DNA from 4 places in the Novosphingobium oxfordense genome. Region 4 is predicted to be linked to each of the others. Evidence: riboswitches for the same ligand, from Rfam matches in the RefSeq annotation. Region 4 holds a riboswitch; each other region holds the start of a gene.
The links. A riboswitch is a leader RNA that binds a small molecule or an ion and turns the genes downstream of it on or off. The one in region 4 is predicted to bind cobalamin.
Positions count from the first base shown of each region.

Region 1: linked by a shared signal. The riboswitch ahead of WBP07_RS23145 (cobalamin biosynthesis protein CobG) and the one ahead of WBP07_RS12395 (hypothetical protein) in region 4 are both predicted to bind cobalamin.
Region 2: linked by a shared signal. The riboswitch ahead of WBP07_RS23865 (CbtB-domain containing protein) and the one ahead of WBP07_RS12395 (hypothetical protein) in region 4 are both predicted to bind cobalamin.
Region 3: linked by a shared signal. The riboswitch ahead of WBP07_RS30460 (TonB-dependent receptor) and the one ahead of WBP07_RS12395 (hypothetical protein) in region 4 are both predicted to bind cobalamin.

Region 1 covers NZ_CP147008.1:9,790-13,993, reverse strand. The annotation lists gene WBP07_RS23150 (glycoside hydrolase family 3 protein) at 1-1,013, shown strand, start outside; cobalamin riboswitch at 1,157-1,390, shown strand; gene WBP07_RS23145 (cobalamin biosynthesis protein CobG) at 1,466-2,776, shown strand; gene WBP07_RS23140 (precorrin-8X methylmutase) at 2,776-3,405, shown strand; gene cobI (precorrin-2 C(20)-methyltransferase) at 3,402-4,204, shown strand, end outside; gene cobJ (precorrin-3B C(17)-methyltransferase) at 4,202-4,204, shown strand, end outside.
Region 2 covers NZ_CP147008.1:188,249-192,452, forward strand. The annotation lists gene WBP07_RS23855 (TonB-dependent receptor plug domain-containing protein) at 1-51, opposite strand, end outside; cobalamin riboswitch at 236-481, opposite strand; gene WBP07_RS23860 (histidine phosphatase family protein) at 512-1,084, opposite strand; cobalamin riboswitch at 1,115-1,247, shown strand; gene WBP07_RS23865 (CbtB-domain containing protein) at 1,283-1,510, shown strand; gene WBP07_RS23870 (CbtA family protein) at 1,521-2,246, shown strand; gene WBP07_RS23875 (spore coat U domain-containing protein) at 2,802-3,341, shown strand; gene WBP07_RS23880 (spore coat U domain-containing protein) at 3,342-3,872, shown strand; gene WBP07_RS23885 (molecular chaperone) at 3,898-4,204, shown strand, end outside.
Region 3 covers NZ_CP147008.1:1,761,901-1,766,104, forward strand. The annotation lists gene WBP07_RS30445 (MFS transporter) at 1-406, shown strand, start outside; gene WBP07_RS30450 (hypothetical protein) at 450-1,517, opposite strand; gene WBP07_RS30455 (DUF4136 domain-containing protein) at 1,635-2,123, opposite strand; cobalamin riboswitch at 2,380-2,621, shown strand; gene WBP07_RS30460 (TonB-dependent receptor) at 2,795-4,204, shown strand, end outside.
Region 4 covers NZ_CP147005.1:2,667,224-2,671,427, reverse strand. The annotation lists gene WBP07_RS12400 (cobyrinate a,c-diamide synthase) at 1-159, opposite strand, end outside; gene WBP07_RS12395 (hypothetical protein) at 156-752, opposite strand; cobalamin riboswitch at 977-1,191, opposite strand; cobalamin riboswitch at 1,275-1,482, shown strand; gene WBP07_RS12390 (TonB-dependent receptor plug domain-containing protein) at 1,666-3,597, shown strand; gene WBP07_RS12385 (DUF1636 domain-containing protein) at 3,597-4,016, shown strand; gene cobT (nicotinate-nucleotide--dimethylbenzimidazole phosphoribosyltransferase) at 4,013-4,204, shown strand, end outside.

The DNA.
Region 1 (4,204 bases), on a different replicon from region 4:
GCGCGGCGCGCATCCTTGTCGATGGCGCTGAAGTGCTGCGCGCGGGCGGAGAGATCCCGGCGGGCGACGTGATGGGCGTGCTGAAGCGCGGCGATTCCGATGTGGTCCGCCTTGATCTTGCCGAAGGGCAGGAGGTTTTGATCACCGTCGAGTTCTCGTGGACCGGCGGGCGTGTGCAGGGGCTGTGGTACGGATTGCGCGGCCCCGGCAGCGCCGAGGAAATGCTGCAGGCCGCCGTCGCTGCCGCCCACGCGGCGGATGCGGTGTTCCTGATCGTGGGGGAGACTTCGGACTCCAGCGTGGAGAGCAAGGACCGTCCCGATACCCTGCTGCCCGCCGAACAGCTTCGTCTGATCGATGCGGTAACGGCTGCCAACCCGCGCACGGCGGTGATCGTCAATGTCGGCCATGCCTTCGACAGCGCGTGGGAGGACAGGACGGCGGCGCTGCTCTCGGTCTGGTATCCGGGTGAGGGCTTTGCCTGCGCGCTGGCGGACGTGCTTTCGGGCGTGCGCGAGCCGGGCGGGCGTATGCCGGTGACCATCGCCGCGAACGAGGCGGACTATCCGGCCTTCGCGCTCCAGCCCGCCGCCGATGGCTCGCTGGCCTATTCCGAAGGCACGCTGCTGGGCTATCGCGGGCTCGCTGCCAAGGGCATCGCCGCCTGCCATCCGTTCGGATCGGGCATGGGCTATGCACGTTTCGAATGGACGGATGCCACGGCCGAGGGGGACCAATTGCACCTGACCGTGACCAATGTCTCGGACCGTGCGGGCGCGGATGTCGTGCAGGTCTATCGCGACCGTCCCGAATGCGCGCTGGTCGGTTTCGCCCGGGTGGCACTGCAGGCCGGGGAGAGCCGGCGGGTCGCGGTTCCGCTGGAGCGGCGCGCGCTTCAGCGCTGGGGAAGCGCGGGGTGGGAGCCGGTCGCCGATCGCATCCAACTGCGGCTTGCACGCCATTGCGAGGATCCGGGATTGGCCCTGGGTATCGAGACTGCCGCCATCGCGTGAAAGGTGCCCCAGCGGGCTTCGGGGCGGGCTTCGGGGATGTGCAATATCGCCGGCTTGATCGCCGCAGCCGCGATGCGGGCTTGCGGCGGTGGTTTGCACAGGCTAGCTGCACGATTTCCGGATCGCCTTCCTTGCGGAAGGTGTTTCGGTCAGATCGCGCCGGTGCCTTGAATGAGGCTTAATAGGGAACGCGGTGCGGGAGGGAGGGCCCTTCCAAATCCGCGGCTGTCCCTGCAACTGTAAGCGGTGAGCGAGATGCCGGGGCTTCTTCATGAAGCCGGCCACTGGGCAAGGCGCGTTGCGCCGCCACCCGGGAAGGCCGCGCATCGAGCGCTGACCCGCGAGCCAGGAGACCTGCCGGCGTATCGGTCGCTCTTGCCCTGGCCCAGGGATAGGCCAAGGCTCGGTACTCCGCGTGAGCGACGAAGCCGTGCGGCCGGGGCTGCATCGGCGTGCAGGACGGGCGCTCTCCGCGCTCGCCCGTCGTTGCGCGCGGACCGACGTCAGTCGGCAAGTCCCGGTCATCGTCGCTCCGCGCGGGTGGAAGTGCCTATGCGCGCCTTGTCGAAGCGTGTGCGGAACGAACCTGGGCCTGCCCGGCCGATGCTTCGCCCGATCCATCGGCCGATCTTCCGGCCGTGACGGACTTTTCGGTCCGTGGCTGGTGTCCGTCCGCCTGGCGCCCGATGATGGCGGGCGATGGGCTGATCCTGCGCGTAAAGCCCCGTCTTTCGCGCCTGTCCGGCGCCGAAATCATCCTGCTGTGCGAACTTGCCGGGCGCTTCGGGAACGGGGTGGTCGATCTGACCAACCGCGCGAACCTGCAGATCCGGGGCGTGCCGGAAAGCGGCTGGCAGCCACTGCTTGAAGGGCTTCTGGCAGCGGGCCTTGTCGATGAGGATCCCCTGATCGAGCAGCGCCGCAATGTGCTGGTGGCGCCCGACTGGGCATCGGCGGACGATACCTGGCGCATCGCCTCCGAGTTGACGGCGCGCCTCTCCGAATTTCCGGAGCTGCAGGGCAAGTTCGGTTTCGTGGTGGATGCGGGCGGATCGCCGGTCCTGGGCGCGTCTCCCGGCGATCTGCGCATCGAACGGGCGGTGGACGATACGCTTCTGCTACGCCTCGACGGCCGGGAGTTCGGCGTTGCCGTGGCGGTGAGCCAGGCGGTCGATGCGATGCTGGATTTGGCCCGCTGGTTCGTGGCGTCGGGGGGGACGGGCCGGGCCGCGCGCCATGAGGCTCCGCTGCCGGAATGGGCGGCCGGAGACAGGCGGCCGGGCCCCACGCGCGCGCCGCTCGATCCCGGAATGCATCCACTGGGCCGCGTCTGGGGAATTCCCTTTGGCAGCATCGATGCGGCGGCGCTGATCGACCTTGTGCGCCGCAGCGGTGCATCGGCGCTTCGGCTCACGCCTTGGCGCATGATCGTTCTGGAGGACGCGGAAGCGGTGATTGCGCCTGCGTTCATAGACAACGCCGACGATCCTCTCCTGCGCGTCGATGCTTGCCCGGGCGCACCCGCCTGCCCGCAGGCGGGCGTCGAGACGCGCGGGCTAGCCCGCCGGCTGGCCCCCCATTTGCCCGGCCGGCTGCACGTTTCGGGCTGCTCCAAGCGCTGCGCGCGTGGGGCGCCGGCCGATGTCGTTCTTACCGGGCGCGACGGTCGCTTCGACCTCGCCTTCGATGCGTGCGCCGGCGATCCGGCTGTGCGTAGCGCGCTCGATCCTTCTCAACTGCTTGCCCATTTCGGAGCCGAATGATGGCCTATCTGTACGAAACCGATGGCGCGGCGATCTATCGCCAGTCCTTCGCCACGATCCGGGCCGAGGCCGATCTGGCGCGCTTCGATCCGGAAGAGGAGCGGATCGCCGTTCGGATGATCCATGCCGCGGGTCTGGTGGAACTGGCCGCGCATATCCGCTTTTCGCCCGGTTTCGCGCGGGTCGCGATTGCCGCGCTGGAGCGGGGCGCGCCGATCCTGTGCGATGCGCGCATGGTGAGCGAGGGCATCACGCGCGCACGTCTGCCGGCCGCCAATGCCGTGGTCTGCACGCTGCAGGATGCCGGAGTGCCGGAACTGGCGAGGGCGATGTCCAACACCCGATCGGCGGCCGCATTGGAGCTTTGGCGCCCGCATCTGGAAGGCGCGCTTGTCGCCATCGGCAATGCGCCGACTGCGCTGTTCCATCTGCTGAACATGCTGGAAGACCCGGGCTGCCCACGTCCGGCCGCGATCATCGGCTGCCCGGTGGGCTTCGTCGGCGCGGCGGAATCCAAGGCGGCGCTGTGGGAGGCGTGTCCGGTGCCGTGCTGCATCGTCGATGGCCGCATGGGGGGCAGCGCGATCACCGTGGCCGCCGTCAACGCCATCGGGAGCAGCGCGGAATGACCGAGGTTGCAGGTATCGTTCCCGCCATCGTTCCCGCTATCGTTCTCGGCGCCGATCATGGCCCGGTTGCCGCAACCGTTACTGGAACCATTCACGGCGTGGGGCTTGGCCCCGGCGCGCAGGACCTGCTCAGCGTCCGCGCCGATCGGCTGGTCCGCAATGCCCGGCACATCGCCTTCTTCCGCAAGTCCGGCCGCCCGGGCCAGGCGCGCCGCATCGTCGAGGGCATGTTGCGGGAAGACGCCGTGGAATTGGCGATGGAATACCCGGTGACGACGGAAATCCCCGTCTCCGACCCGCGCTATAACGCCAGCCTTGCCGGGTTCTATGCGGATTGCACCGATCGCCTGGGGGCGCTTGCCCGCGCGGGTGAGGACGTTGTCGTGCTCTGCGAGGGCGATCCGTTCTTCTACGGGTCCTTCATGCATCTCTACGCGCGGTTATCCGGGTCGGTGCCGGTGGCAGTGGTGCCGGGGATCACCGGAATGTCGGGCGCGTGGACGGCCTGCGGCGCGCCGATGACCTGGGGTGACGACGTGCTGACCGTGCTCACCGCCACTTTGCCCGAGGAGGATCTGGCCCGGCGCATCCGCGATACCGATGCCCTTGTGGTCATGAAGATCGGCCGCAACCTTGCCAAGCTGCGCCGTGCCGTCGCGCTTGCCGGGCGCGAGCAGGAGGCATGGCTGGTCGAACATGCCGCCATGGCGGAACAGCGGGTCACCCGGCTGTGCGAGGCGGAGGAGGTGACGCCCTACTTCTCGATCCTGCTGATCCACGGGCAGGGGCGGCGTCCATG
Region 2 (4,204 bases), on a different replicon from region 4:
GAGACTCAGCGCCGCAGCAATCGCTGCGTGCGAAACGGTTGCAATCTTCATTTCATTCCCCTGTCGGGCGCCAAGCGAGCGGTTGGCGGAGGCCTGCCGATAACGAACGGCCGGCGCACCGACCGGCCGGGCGCCCGGATTTCGGACGACCGCTCAGCGCACCGTGCGGCCCCTGCCGCTGGTTCGTCGCTCAGACGGAGAAATCACCGTGCCCCGGCCATCCCCTGGACCAAAGCAAGAGCGACCGTACGCTGGCAGGTCTCCTGGCTCGCGGGTCATCGCTTGATGCACGACCTTCCCAGGCCTCGCAGGATTTAGCGTCCGGCCCAGTGGCTGCGACGGGCGCCCTCGCCCCGCCGCGTGATGTGCATCGCGCTCACCGCTTACAGTTGCAGGGACAGCCTCGGATTCGAGGATCGAAACCCTCTCACCGTGTTCCCTATTAAGCCTCTTTCGAGGCACCGGCGCGATCTGTGCTCACGCTTCCGGCTGGAAGCGAAGCACGCCGGCGTTAACCGCGCGGGGCCATCTCCGCAAGCCCAAGCGATTGAAGGCGCCAGGAACGGTTGAAAGAAAGGATGGTCCGGCTCAGCGGCGCGATGTCGATCGCAAGAGTCGCCTGCAGCGGAATGCCAATGGCATGGGCAAGCGCCGCGCGCACGGTCATCGGATGGGTGATCGCACAGATCGCGCTGTCGAGGCCCGCCACGTGGTCGAGCCATCTCCCGACCCGCGCGCGCACCTGCTCCATGCTCTCCCCGTCCGGCGTGCCGCGATCGGGATGGGCAAGCCAGTCTGTAAACGGCCGGGCGCCGATCTCCGCAAACGAGCGGCCGGACCAGCTGCCATGATCGATGTCCGCCAGTTCCTCCGCAATCGCGGCGTCCAGGCCAAGCGCCCCTGCGGTTTCTTCCGCGGCACGGGCAGGGCTGCGGAACATGCGGGCGCGAAACCGTTCTTCGATCCGCTCGTGCCCGGCACTCCGTCGCCCCGCCTCGTCAAGCGGCTCCGAGCTGTCGGGAAACCGCCCTTCCCGGCTCGACGCCGTGGGAGCGATGCAGAGGAGAAGCAGCGCGGTAGCCAAGCGATGATGCTCTGAAGTCGTTGACGTAGCGCGCTGTCGCGCCCAAAGGGAGCTACGTCAAGGAACGAAGAAGCCGGTGAAATCCCGGCGCGGTCGCGCCACTGTATTCGGCAGGGGAACTTTCCCGGTCGAGAGTCAGACCTTCTTTCCAGGCGAAAGTTTTTCCGGGGACGCGCAATCCCGTCAAGGAGCACGACAATGGCAGTTTCCGCCGCAGTTTTCGACGATACCTTCATCCCCGTCCAGGGCGGCAACGCCATTCCGATCGAAGATATCGCCCCCTGGGCCGTGCTGGGCACGCTGCTGGCCCTGATCTTCCTCTATTTCGTGAGCACCGAACAGGGCGCGTTCGCGCTCTTCCAGGGCATGTACGTGCACGAATTCGTGCACGATGGGCGCCACCTTCTCGGCTTCCCCTGCCACTGAGGCGGATGACATGACCAGGGACTTGCTCTGGCGCGGGATGCTTGCCGGCATCCTGGGCGCGCTGCTGGCCACGCTTTTTGCACGCGGCTTCGCGGAACCGCAGATCGACCTCGCCATCGGCTATGAGGAAAGCCATGCGGTTCATCACCCCGGCATGCCGGAGGAAGAGGAACTCGTCAGCCGCACGACGCAGAAGGGCGCCGGGCTGGTAACAGCCCTTGCCCTCTATGGAGCGGCGGTCGGCGGCATCTTCTCGCTCGTGTTCGCATACGGCTATGGCCGGATGGGCCGGCTGGGGCCGCGCAGCTTCGCGCTTTTGCTGGCAGCGCTGACCTTCCTGCTGGTGGTCGTGGTGCCGGCGATCAAGTATCCGCAAACACCGCCAGCGGTCGGTAAGCATGAGACCGTTGCGCTGCGCACGGCGGCGTACTTCGGCATGATCGCCCTTTCGCTGGGCGCCGCCGTAATCGCAGCGCGCATTCGCGGCGCGATGGCGCGGCCCGGCCGGGGCTTCGACGCCACGCTGCTGGCGATCATGGCCTATCTTGGCGTGGTGATCATCGGGCAGTTCCTTCTGCCCGCGATCAACGAAGTGCCCGGCGATTTCCCGGCAGTGCTGCTCTGGAATTTCCGGGTAGCCTCGATGGGCACGCAACTAGTGCTCTGGACAACGATCGGCCTGGCCTTCGGCTATTGGGCGGAACGTGTGCTGAAGCGCCAGCAAGGCGTGCGATAAGATCGAAGCAGGCCGCCCGATCAGCGCGGCCTGAACCTTGAACCGTCACCACGGACTGACGGATCGGCATAGCGAAGGCGGCCCGCACATTCGATGCAGGCCGCCTTTTCTTTTGGGCGTCTCCCAATGCCAGCGGAAACGCCTAAGCCTAAGAAAGACCGAAAATTATCCTTCCGGTTTCAAACAGTCGAATGCCCGTCGCCCCGCCAAAGACGGAGAAGCGTGTTCGATCCGGCAGCAAATTCAACAAGATCAGCCGCGATCAGAGATCGACTACATGGCCCTGATAGCGAATGAAAATCTTGGTTAACGATTTTCAATCGTCGCTTTTCCGAAGATAGATTGATCCATTCTGAAGATAGTTCCTTCGCAAACCGAGGGAACTTCACCCGCAACCCTTCAATTACGATTGAAGAGCCGCTGGCGATCGCACGCAACCGCAAGCAACCAATCCAATTGCTTGCAGAAAACCGCGATACGGTCGGCAAGCGATGCTCGATCTGGTCAAGACGGTCCGGCGAAGAATGTCGGCCAGTAACGAGGGGTGCAGATGTGTTGAAGAGCATTCTAGCCGTAACCGGCGTTTCGGCGGCCCTTCTTGCCGCAGCCCCGGCCCAGGCCGACATTACCGGCACGATCAATGCCACCCTGACTCTGCAGGCCGGGTGCATCATCAACGGCCAGAACTATGACAACGGTTCCGCCAACGTCACATTCGGCACATTGAACTTCGGCACGCAGAACACGCTCTTCACCCAAGTCGATGCCCAGGTCCTCAGCGGTGCGACCGGCTTCACCATCCAGTGCAGCAACGGCGTCACGCCCTCACTCTCGTTCAGGGCGGGCCAGCACGACGGTTCCGGCACGGGAACCGGGGTCCACGCCATGCTGAACAGCACGACCGCCGGGCAGTTCGTGACCTACAACCTCTACAGCGATGCCGGCCGGACCACGGTGATCCCGGTCGGCGGCACTATCGCGCTTTCCAGCACCGGCGCGGCGCAGACGGTGAACGTCTATGGCCGCGCCTTCGGAGCGGCGGGCCTTTCGCCCGGCACGTACACGGATATCGTGACGGTAGTCCTCGTGCTCTAGGTGCCCTCTTCCCTCCGCGTGATCGCCGCTTTCGCCGCGGCGTGCGCTCCCCTGCGCCTCCACGCCGCCACCACCGCCCAGTTCGACGTGACGGCCACGATCACGCCCGGCTGCCTTGTCGACGGACTTGGCACCAGCGGCAATGCCGGCCAGTTCGGCACGCTGGATTTCGGAACAGATTCCACATTCGCCACCCGTCAGCACACGGCAACGACAACGGCGAGCCAGACCGTGCGGCTGCGCTGCACGCCGGGCGTGACCCTGTCGATGACGGTCGACGGCGGCGCCCATGCAAGCAGCGGCCAGCGCAATCTCCAACAATCGACCACTACGACTGCGCGGGTTCCCTATGCGCTGTGCCGCGATGCCGCATGCACCCTGCCGATCGCCATCGGCACGCCGGTCACCACCACGATTGCCACCACCAATAGCGAGGATGTGCGCCTGCCCCTCTACGCCTCGCTGACGCTGCCCGGCACGCTGCCGCCGGGCACTTACACCGACACCCTGACCGTCACCCTGACATGGTGACTGCCCAAGCCCCGGGAGCCCGGCGATGAACACCCTCTTCCCTTCCATCGGCGTGGCGACCATGTCCGTTCTGCTTGGCGTCACCGCCGTTCCAACGGCCGCGCAGTCGCCGGGCTCGCTGCTGATATGGCCGATCAGCCCCGTGATCGAGGGCAATGCACCCGCAGCGGCGCTATGGCTGGAAAACCCCGGGAAAGCGCCGATCACGCTGCAGGTGCGGATCTTCGCATGGACCCAGCAGCACGGCGAGGATCTCTACGCGGACCAGCAGGACATTTTGGGCACACCGCCGATCCTCACCATCGATCCCGGCCAGCGCCAGCTCATCCGCC
Region 3 (4,204 bases), on a different replicon from region 4:
CGACCGGTCCGTCGATCGCACGCTGATCGTCGCGTTGGGCTCGCTGGCCGCGATCCTGCTCGCCTTCGGGCTTTTGATGCCCCACGCCGTGCCGACAGCGATCCTGATCTTCCTGTGGGGCGTGGCGAGTTTCGCGCTGGTGCCACCACTTCAGGTGAGGGTGATGACGGCAGCGGCCGATGCTCCTCACCTTGCCTCGTCAGTGAACATCGGTGCGTTCAATCTCGGGAATGCGATCGGGGCGGCGCTGGGCGGCGGAGTGATCGCTGCCGGGCTGGGCTATCCCGCCGTGGCCTTGGCCGGGGCTGTGACATCGACCCTCGGCTTGACGGCGGTTCTGTTCATGGCCCGGGCGAAAGGCAGGGCAGGCGAACCGCGCTTGTGCAATGCCGAGGTGGGGCATTGAGCGATAGCCGGGCGCGCGAGACGATCGCGCGCCATTCGCAGGTTTAGCCGGTAGGTATGGTCACCAGTGGGGCGTTGGTGTTGCTGCTGGTGGAATCGTTGAGCGACAGCAGGATCTGGGTGATCAGGAACATTCGTTTCGAATCCGCGTCCTTGCCGTCGATCCAGAACCAGTTGCCGCGATAGCGGACAGCAACATGGGGATCTTCGGGCCGACTTGGGCCGCTGTGGATGTGGACCAGCAGGGGCATGCCGCTGGCATCGGGATGCGTCTCACCAGCACGGCCATCGCGATCCTTTTCGGGCAGTTCCACGCCCTGCGCCATTTCCGTGAATATCTCGAACATGGAGCGGGAGCCGATCGCCAGCTGTTCCGGCCCGGTCTGAGCCCCGCCGAAGCGGATTGCCAGTTCCTTCGCGCCGCCGGGCAATTTCAGGGCGGTTCTGATGAACGCCAGGTCGGCGCGATCCTTGTCGGACAGCGCTCCTGAAAAAATCGCTTTTGCAGTGAAGTGTTGGTGTTCGTCACGCTCGACATGGAGCGTGATCGCACCGATGCGTTGCAGCCGGCCCAGCGCCTCGACGATCGGGATGAACTGGGGATCCGCGGCATCCGCGAACAACGGATCGTGGCCACCGGCGCGCACCCCGTTGATCGAACGGGCGGACAGGCGAAGCAGATATTCCGCTGACCAGCCCGCCTCCATCATCGCCAGTAGCGAGGCCGGCGGCAGGGGCGACAGCATGCTGCGGGAGAAACGGTCACCCGAAAGCGGGGCGTAGGTGATGGTGGGCGTCTCGCGCAGCAGCACGTCGGCGCCTGCCGATCCCGCATCGTTGTCGGACGCAGGATTGATCGCAAGATTTGCGCGGAGGGAACCTTCGCGTGTGTATTGGCTGATGACCGAGCTGACTTCGAGGAACGCAGGCGCATCACCGTATCGGATCGCGACGATGTTGAGCAGCAACTGCTCCTTGTTGTTCTGGAGCATGCGCATCGAATAGTCGGAACGGTCTATGCCCATGCGCTGCGCACCGATCGAGGTGCAACCGGTCACCAGCAGGGCAAGTGCCGGAAGCAGCAGGCGCAGGTGACCTGACATTGCCGCCATCGGTTGCTCCCGCCACTGCATCAGTCGGGGATTTTCAGTCTGGGCCCAGGCTCAGGCTCAGGCTCAGGCTCAGGGGCTTGCTGTTCACTTTCGGCAGCCGCCTGGAACCAGACACCCTCAGGCCGCGGAGCGCGCCGGGAACTGGGCCATCAGCTTGCCCACTTCCTTGTCGATCTTCTCGGGATTGATCTTCGAGCCGACATCGTCGACGGCGCGTCCATGCCAGAGCGGACGCTTCGTCTTGGCATCGAACGCATCCACGGACAGCTGACCCTCGGTATATTGGTGCACGTCGACCTGGCGCCCGAACGCGCCCCAGGTGTCGATGTCGGTCTTGTCCTTGGCGCCGACAGTGATGATCAGAGCAAGGTCACCCGAGTCCGCCTTGGTATAGCCCTTGCTGGTCAGGCCCTGTTCTACCGCCATCCGGATGCGTTCATATGCAACCGGGTCCATTCCGGCCGGGGGGCCCGGGTTGACGAAATAGAAGGTCTTGTAATCGGCGAAGTTGACGCCGGGCGTCGCGTCTGAAGAAACTTTCGCAAAAGTTACGGAAGGCGTCGCCATCGCGATTGCCAGTGCGGCCGCCAGTGCAATCCTTGCCATCTTCAAACTCCGTTGCAGCCAGTAGGATACATCGGAGCGAGATTAGTGTTGTCCGCGCTCCATGTTATCGAGGTTTTTCCGGAGATGCCCGGGAAAGAACCCCTGATTTCCCGCATGGACCGATGGCTCTCGTGGCAGGTCTCCATTCTACAGGAACGCCCCGGCAGAAAATGACACGGCGGCCTGGCGCTTCGGCAGTTCGCGCTTGCGCAACATTCTCAGCCCCGCTAGCTGACCCGGCCGGCCCCGAAAAAGGGTCCGGCAAGATCGCGCCGGTGCCTTGAAAGAGGCTTAATAGGGAACGCGGTGAAAGGGTTCGCCCTTGAATCCGAGGCTGTCCCTGCAACTGTAAGCGGTGAGCGCGATGCATATCGCGGCGGGGCAAGGACGCCCGCCGCAGCCACTGGGCCGGACGCTAAATCATGCGGGGCCTGGGAAGGCCGTGCATCAAGCGATGACCCGTGAGCCAGGAGACCTGCCGGCGTCTGGTCGCTCACGCTTTGGCCCAGGGGATGGCCGGGGCCCGGTGTTTTTCCGTCTGAGCGACGAACGAGCGGTGAAGGCCGCATCGGTTCGCGTAACGGTCGCCTCGGGCGTCCGGCCGTCTGCGCGCGCCGACCGTCGCTGGCGGCACGCCTTCACCCCCAGTCGCAGGCGCCGGGGGAAATTTGATGACTATCTACATTGCAGCGCTGCGCTTCGGCGTGGCTCTCGGCGCCGTCGCCACTTTCGGTATCGCGCCCGCTTATGCCGACGATGCGCCCGCGGCGGCAGCGGCCGCCAGCAATGGCGCGGCCGAGGGCTCCAACGAAATCCTCGTCTTCGGGCGCGGCGAAGCCAAGATCGGCACGGCTCATGCGGCCAGCGAGGGATCTGTGGGCGGTTCCGACCTGCTGGTCCGCCCGCTCCTGCGCGTGGCGGAACTGCTGGAGGCCGTGCCGGGCATGGTCGCCGCCCAGCATTCGGGCAGCGGCAAAGCCAATCAGTACTTCTTGCGCGGGTTCAACCTGAACCACGGCACCGACTTCACCACCTACATCGATGGTGTGCAGATGAACCTGCGCACGCACGGCCACGGGCAGGGTTATCTTGACCTCAATGGCCTGATCCCGGAGATCGTCGCGCGCGAAGACTTCCGCAAGGGCCCTTACCGCGCCGACGGCGGCGACTTTGCACTGGCAGGCGCGGCCTACATGAGCACGATCGATGCATTCGACCGCCCGTGGCTTTCGGTCGAAGGCGGCTCCTACAACTCCGGCCGCCTTGCCGCCGGTGGCACGATCAAGGGCCTTGGGGGCGGCGATCTCACGCTTGTTGCCCAGACCAAGCGCTATGACGGGCCGTGGGAAGAAGCCGAGCATCTGCGCCACTATTCAGGCTTCGCGAAGTACGAAGTGCCAATGGGCGAAGGCACGCTTCAGGCCTCGCTCCATGCCTATCACGCGACCTGGCGGCCCACCGAGCAGATCCCCGAACGCATCATCGGTTCGGACATCTGCGCGGACGTGTTCTGCTCGCCCGATCCTTCCGCGCGCGGCCGCACGACGCGTTTTGTCGGCAATATCGGCGTGACGCAGGCGACATGGAGCGCCAATGTCTATGCCCAGTACTACGACTGGGACATGTTCTCGAACCCGACGTACGCCGACCCGGACGGGACCAGCGCGCAGATCGAACAGTTCGACAAGCGCTGGGTGACCGGTCTTACCGCACGCAAGCAGTGGCAATTGGCGGACAGCCTTGAACTCTCGGTCGGCACCGAAAATCGCTACGATCATATCGGCGGTGTCGGCGTCAATCGCACGGCGGATCGCGAACTGCTCTATTCGCTCGGCCGCTATCATGTAGAGGAGCTGTCCGGCGCGCTCTATGGCGAGGCGACGTGGAAGCCGCTTGCGGGCCTGCGTCTGACGGGCGGGTTGCGCGGCGATTACTATCACTATTCGGTTCGCGCACGCGACGAGGCGGCGGCCGAACTGGGGCAGGGCAGTGGGCACGATTCCATCGTTTCGCCCAAGTTCTCTGCCGCTTACGAGGTCACCCCGCAGTTCGAGGTCTATGCCAACTGGGGCCGTGGCTTC
Region 4 (4,204 bases):
GGCTTCGAGCACCATGGGATCGAGGAAGTCCGGCCCGCATTTGAACACGCGCACGCGGCGCCCCGCACGGACATGGCGCCGGGCGAGTGCGGCGGTCACCAGCGTCTTGCCCTGGCCGGAGGCGGGCGCGGCTATCAGCAGCGCGGGGCAGGCGGTCATCGCGCGATGCTGCGATGCAGTTCGGCGCGCAGAGCCGGCCGCGCGGTTACGATCAGCGCCCAGAGCGCGGCGGCCACGCCCGACCACAGCAGCGTGGCGAGCAGGTTGCCGGCGAAATAGCGCGCAATGCGGGGCAGGAAACCCGCCAGCGATGCGTCGGGAAAATGGCCGCTGAGGAAATAGAACCCGCCGCTGGACAGGAGGTACGATGCGAAGCTGGCCGCCACCAGCAGCGCGGCGATTGCGGGCAGGGCGGCAAGGCGATCGCCCCAGTGTGCGGCGGCGAAGCGGCCGGCCAGCCACAGCACGCCGTGCGCGGGCAGCAGCATCCAGTACGCCGGCGTGAAGCAGAAACCCGATCCGCCCAGCACGGTGATGACCACCAGGTCGATGGCGAAGCCCAGCGCGAAAAGCGCGGCAAAGGCGGAGACCCGCCGTACGAAGAAGCCGAGCACGAAGAAGCTGGCAAGGTCGGTATCGGGCAAGTGAACCACATGGCTCAGCGAATGGCTGCGCGTCACCAGCATCAGCGCGGCAAGGGCTGCGAACACGCGGAAGTCGAGGCGGGCGAAAGGCGGCTTGGCATCGTGCATGGCGGGTGGTCTCCCTGGCGGACGAAGAGGCAGTGCGTCGGCGCGGGGGCGAGGCCGCGCCTGCAGGAACATGCGGCCAGGGCCGATATCGCCCTGGCGAGTGCATCAGTGGATCGGTGTCACTCTTGCAGGCTCCCTTCGACGCGACATGTGGCGTGTCGTCTTGCCAAGGGTGCCCCATCGCGGGGCCATGCCCTCGTCCGCCCGGTACATCCCGCCCGCGCGAAGGAACGACGGCGAAGGGCCGGTTTCCTGACTTCCCGGATCGTCGCGCCTTTCCGCCGCCTTCTCGAAAGCCTTGCGGCCCCAATGGCTTTGTCGGCGGGGCGCATCCCCGGTTACAGTTGCGGGAGCAGTGCCGGCTTGTTCCGCGAATATTCCCCGCAGTTCCGGACTTCCCGATTAAGCCCTTGCGGGCACCCTTTGCGGGGGCGTGACTATGGCACATCGTCCTGACGCGCAAGCGCATGCCACGATGCCCGCGCAAGCATCGCCCACTTGCCAGCCGCTTGCCCGCACGATAGTTGCCGCGCTGCGACAGGTTCCTCGCGAGGGGATGAAAAGGGAACTCGGGTGAAAGACCCGGGCTGCCCCTGCAACTGTAAGCGGCGAGCCATCCGGCCATTACGCCATTGGAGCCCAAGTCATCGTTTGGCGAAGGTTCTGAGAAGGCGGCTGGAACGGCACCGACCCGCGAGCCAGGAGACCTGCCCGTCGCGGTCGTTCTTCGTCCGGACAGGGTGTGCCGGGTGAACGGGGGTGTTTCCTCGCGCAACGACAGCCATCGCTCCGCCGGAGAGGGGCCTGTTTGGGGGACGTCGCCTGTCGACCGGCTTGCCGGGGCGCTTCGCACAAGTCCTTCGTCCAGATGCCGAACCGCCGGGGCTTCGACGACTGTTTCGAAGGAAATACGATGAAGTACCGCATTCTCGCCGCCGCCAGCCCACTGACGCTGGCCCTGTTTGCCGCCACCGCCCATGCCGAGGAAGCCGCCGATACCGGAGGAGACGGCATCGTCGTCACCGCACTGCGTACCCCGGTAGATGCTGACCGGGTGGCGGAGACGATCACCGTTCTGGACGAAGCGCAGATCGTCGCCGCCCAGCCCATCGCGGTGACCGACGTGCTGTTGCGTACGCCGGGCATCAGCCTTTCGCGCAACGGTGGCTATGGCACCACGACCAGTCTGCGCATTCGCGGCGCCGATGCCGGACAATCGGTGATGGTGATCGACGGCATGCGGCTGGCCGATGCGTCCTCGACTGCGGGCGGCTACAGCTATTCCACGCTCTTCACCGACGATATCGACCGTATCGAGATCCTGCGCGGCCCGCAGTCGATCCTGTGGGGCAGCGATGCCATCGGCGGCGTCGTCAACGTTACCACCCGCAAGCCGACCCAGCCGCTGGAAGGCAGCTTCGCGGTAGAGGCCGGCACGCATGACACCGTCAATGCCCGCGCTGGGCTTGGCGGCACGTCCGACGCGATCGACTGGCGCGTTTCCGCCTCCCGCTTCACCACCGACGGCATTTCCGCGTGGGATAAGGGGACGGAGGCGGATGGCTTCACCCGCTCTTCCGCCAGCGGCACGATGACCGTGCGCGTGGCGCCGGGCGTCTCGCTCGACCTGCGCGGATACTGGTCGAATTCGCGCAACGATTTTGACGGCTACAACGCGGATTCTTCGGAATTTGGGCGCACCAAGGAATGGTCCGGCTATGCGGGCCTGAACTTCGCGCTGCTGGACGGCAAGCTTGCCAATCGCGTGGCGGTGACCCAGACCGAGACCGATCGCGCCAACTACGATCCGACGCGCGAAGTTCGTCAGATCACGTTTGACGCGCATGGCCGTGTGCGCCGCTTCGAATACCAGGGCACCTATAGCTTTTCCGAAGCGATACAGGCCGTGTTCGGCGCGGAGCGGGAGGAGCAGCGCATGACCACGGCGTCGCCCGATGACAGCACCGCGCTTTATACCGCGACGCCCCACAAGGTGAGCACCAACAGCGTCTACGGCGAACTGCGCGTCAGCCCGTTCACCGGCCTCACCGTCAACGGCGGCGCGCGGTACGATCACCAGTCGCGCTTCGGCGGCAACACCGTGTTCAGCGCGGGCGCGGCCTATACCCCGAACGAGGGAAAGACGGTGCTGCGCGCCAGCTATGACGAAGGCTACAAGGCGCCCTCTCTCTACCAGCTGTTCAGCGACTACGGCGTGTCCGATCTCAAGCCCGAAAAGGCCAAGGGCTGGGAAGTGGGCGCGGAGCACAACCTGGGCGAACTGCTGCACGTTTCGGCCACGTGGTTCCAGCGCGATACGCGCAACCTGATCGACTTTTCCTATTGCCCGTTCACCGGCACGCTGCCCGATATCTGCTACATCCCCGGCACGGACACCACGCGCTTCGGCTATTACGCCAACGTTCGCAAGGCCCACGCGCAGGGGCTGGAACTGGCCGCCTCGGCCAAGTGGAAGGTGTTGTTCGTGGACGGCAACTACAGCCTGATCGAAGCGGAAGACCGCACGCCGGACAGCAGCGCCTATGGCCGCCAGCTTCAGCGCGTGCCGCGCCACCTTGCCAATATCGAGGGCGGCGTGGACCTGCCGCAGGGCATTCGCGCCAGTGTGGCCGCGCGCTATTCGGGTGAGAGCTACAACGCCGCCACCGGCACCGCCAAGCTGGACGATTACTGGCTGCTGGATCTGCGCGCGCAGTGGCAGGTCATGCCCGGGCTGATGCTCCAGGGCCGGATCGAGAACCTGACCGACAAGGACTATGAGACGGTTGCCGGTTATTCGCAGCTGGGCCGCACCGTCTACCTCGGCATCCGGAGCCAGTTCTGATGCTGCGCGCGGTTGAGCCGGGGCCGTCGGTGGTGGTTTGCAACACCTGCCGGCTCTCGGCCGAAGCGCGCGAGGGCATCGGCAAGGACGGAAGCGAGCAGCGCGGCGGCGCGCTGCTCGCCGAAGCGATGCGCGATGTGCAGGCGGCCGAGCCTGAGTTGCAGGGCGTTTCGGTGCAGGAAATGCCCTGCCTGTTCGCTTGCCAGCGCCATTGCACTGTCCACGTCCGCGGGCCGGGCAAGCTGGGCTATGTGCTCGGCGATTTCGTGCCGGGCGAGGAAGCTGCGCGTGCGATCCTGGAATATGCCGTGCGCCATGCCGCCAGCGAGGAGGGGCAGGTGCCCTATCGCCAGTGGCCCGATGGCGTGAAAGGCCACTTCATTACCCGTACTCCGCCCGAAGGGTTTATCTGCACATGATCCAGTTTGCCGACAGGGCTGCCTTTGCTGCCGCCCTTGCCGATCTTCCCGCGCCCGATGCGGCGGCGCTGGAGGCGGCCACGCAGCGACAGGCGGAACTGACCAAGCCGGCCGGCTCGCTGGGCCGGCTGGAGGAGATCGCGGTGTTCATGGCCGGCTGGCAAGGGCGTGAGAAGCCGGTAGCAGAG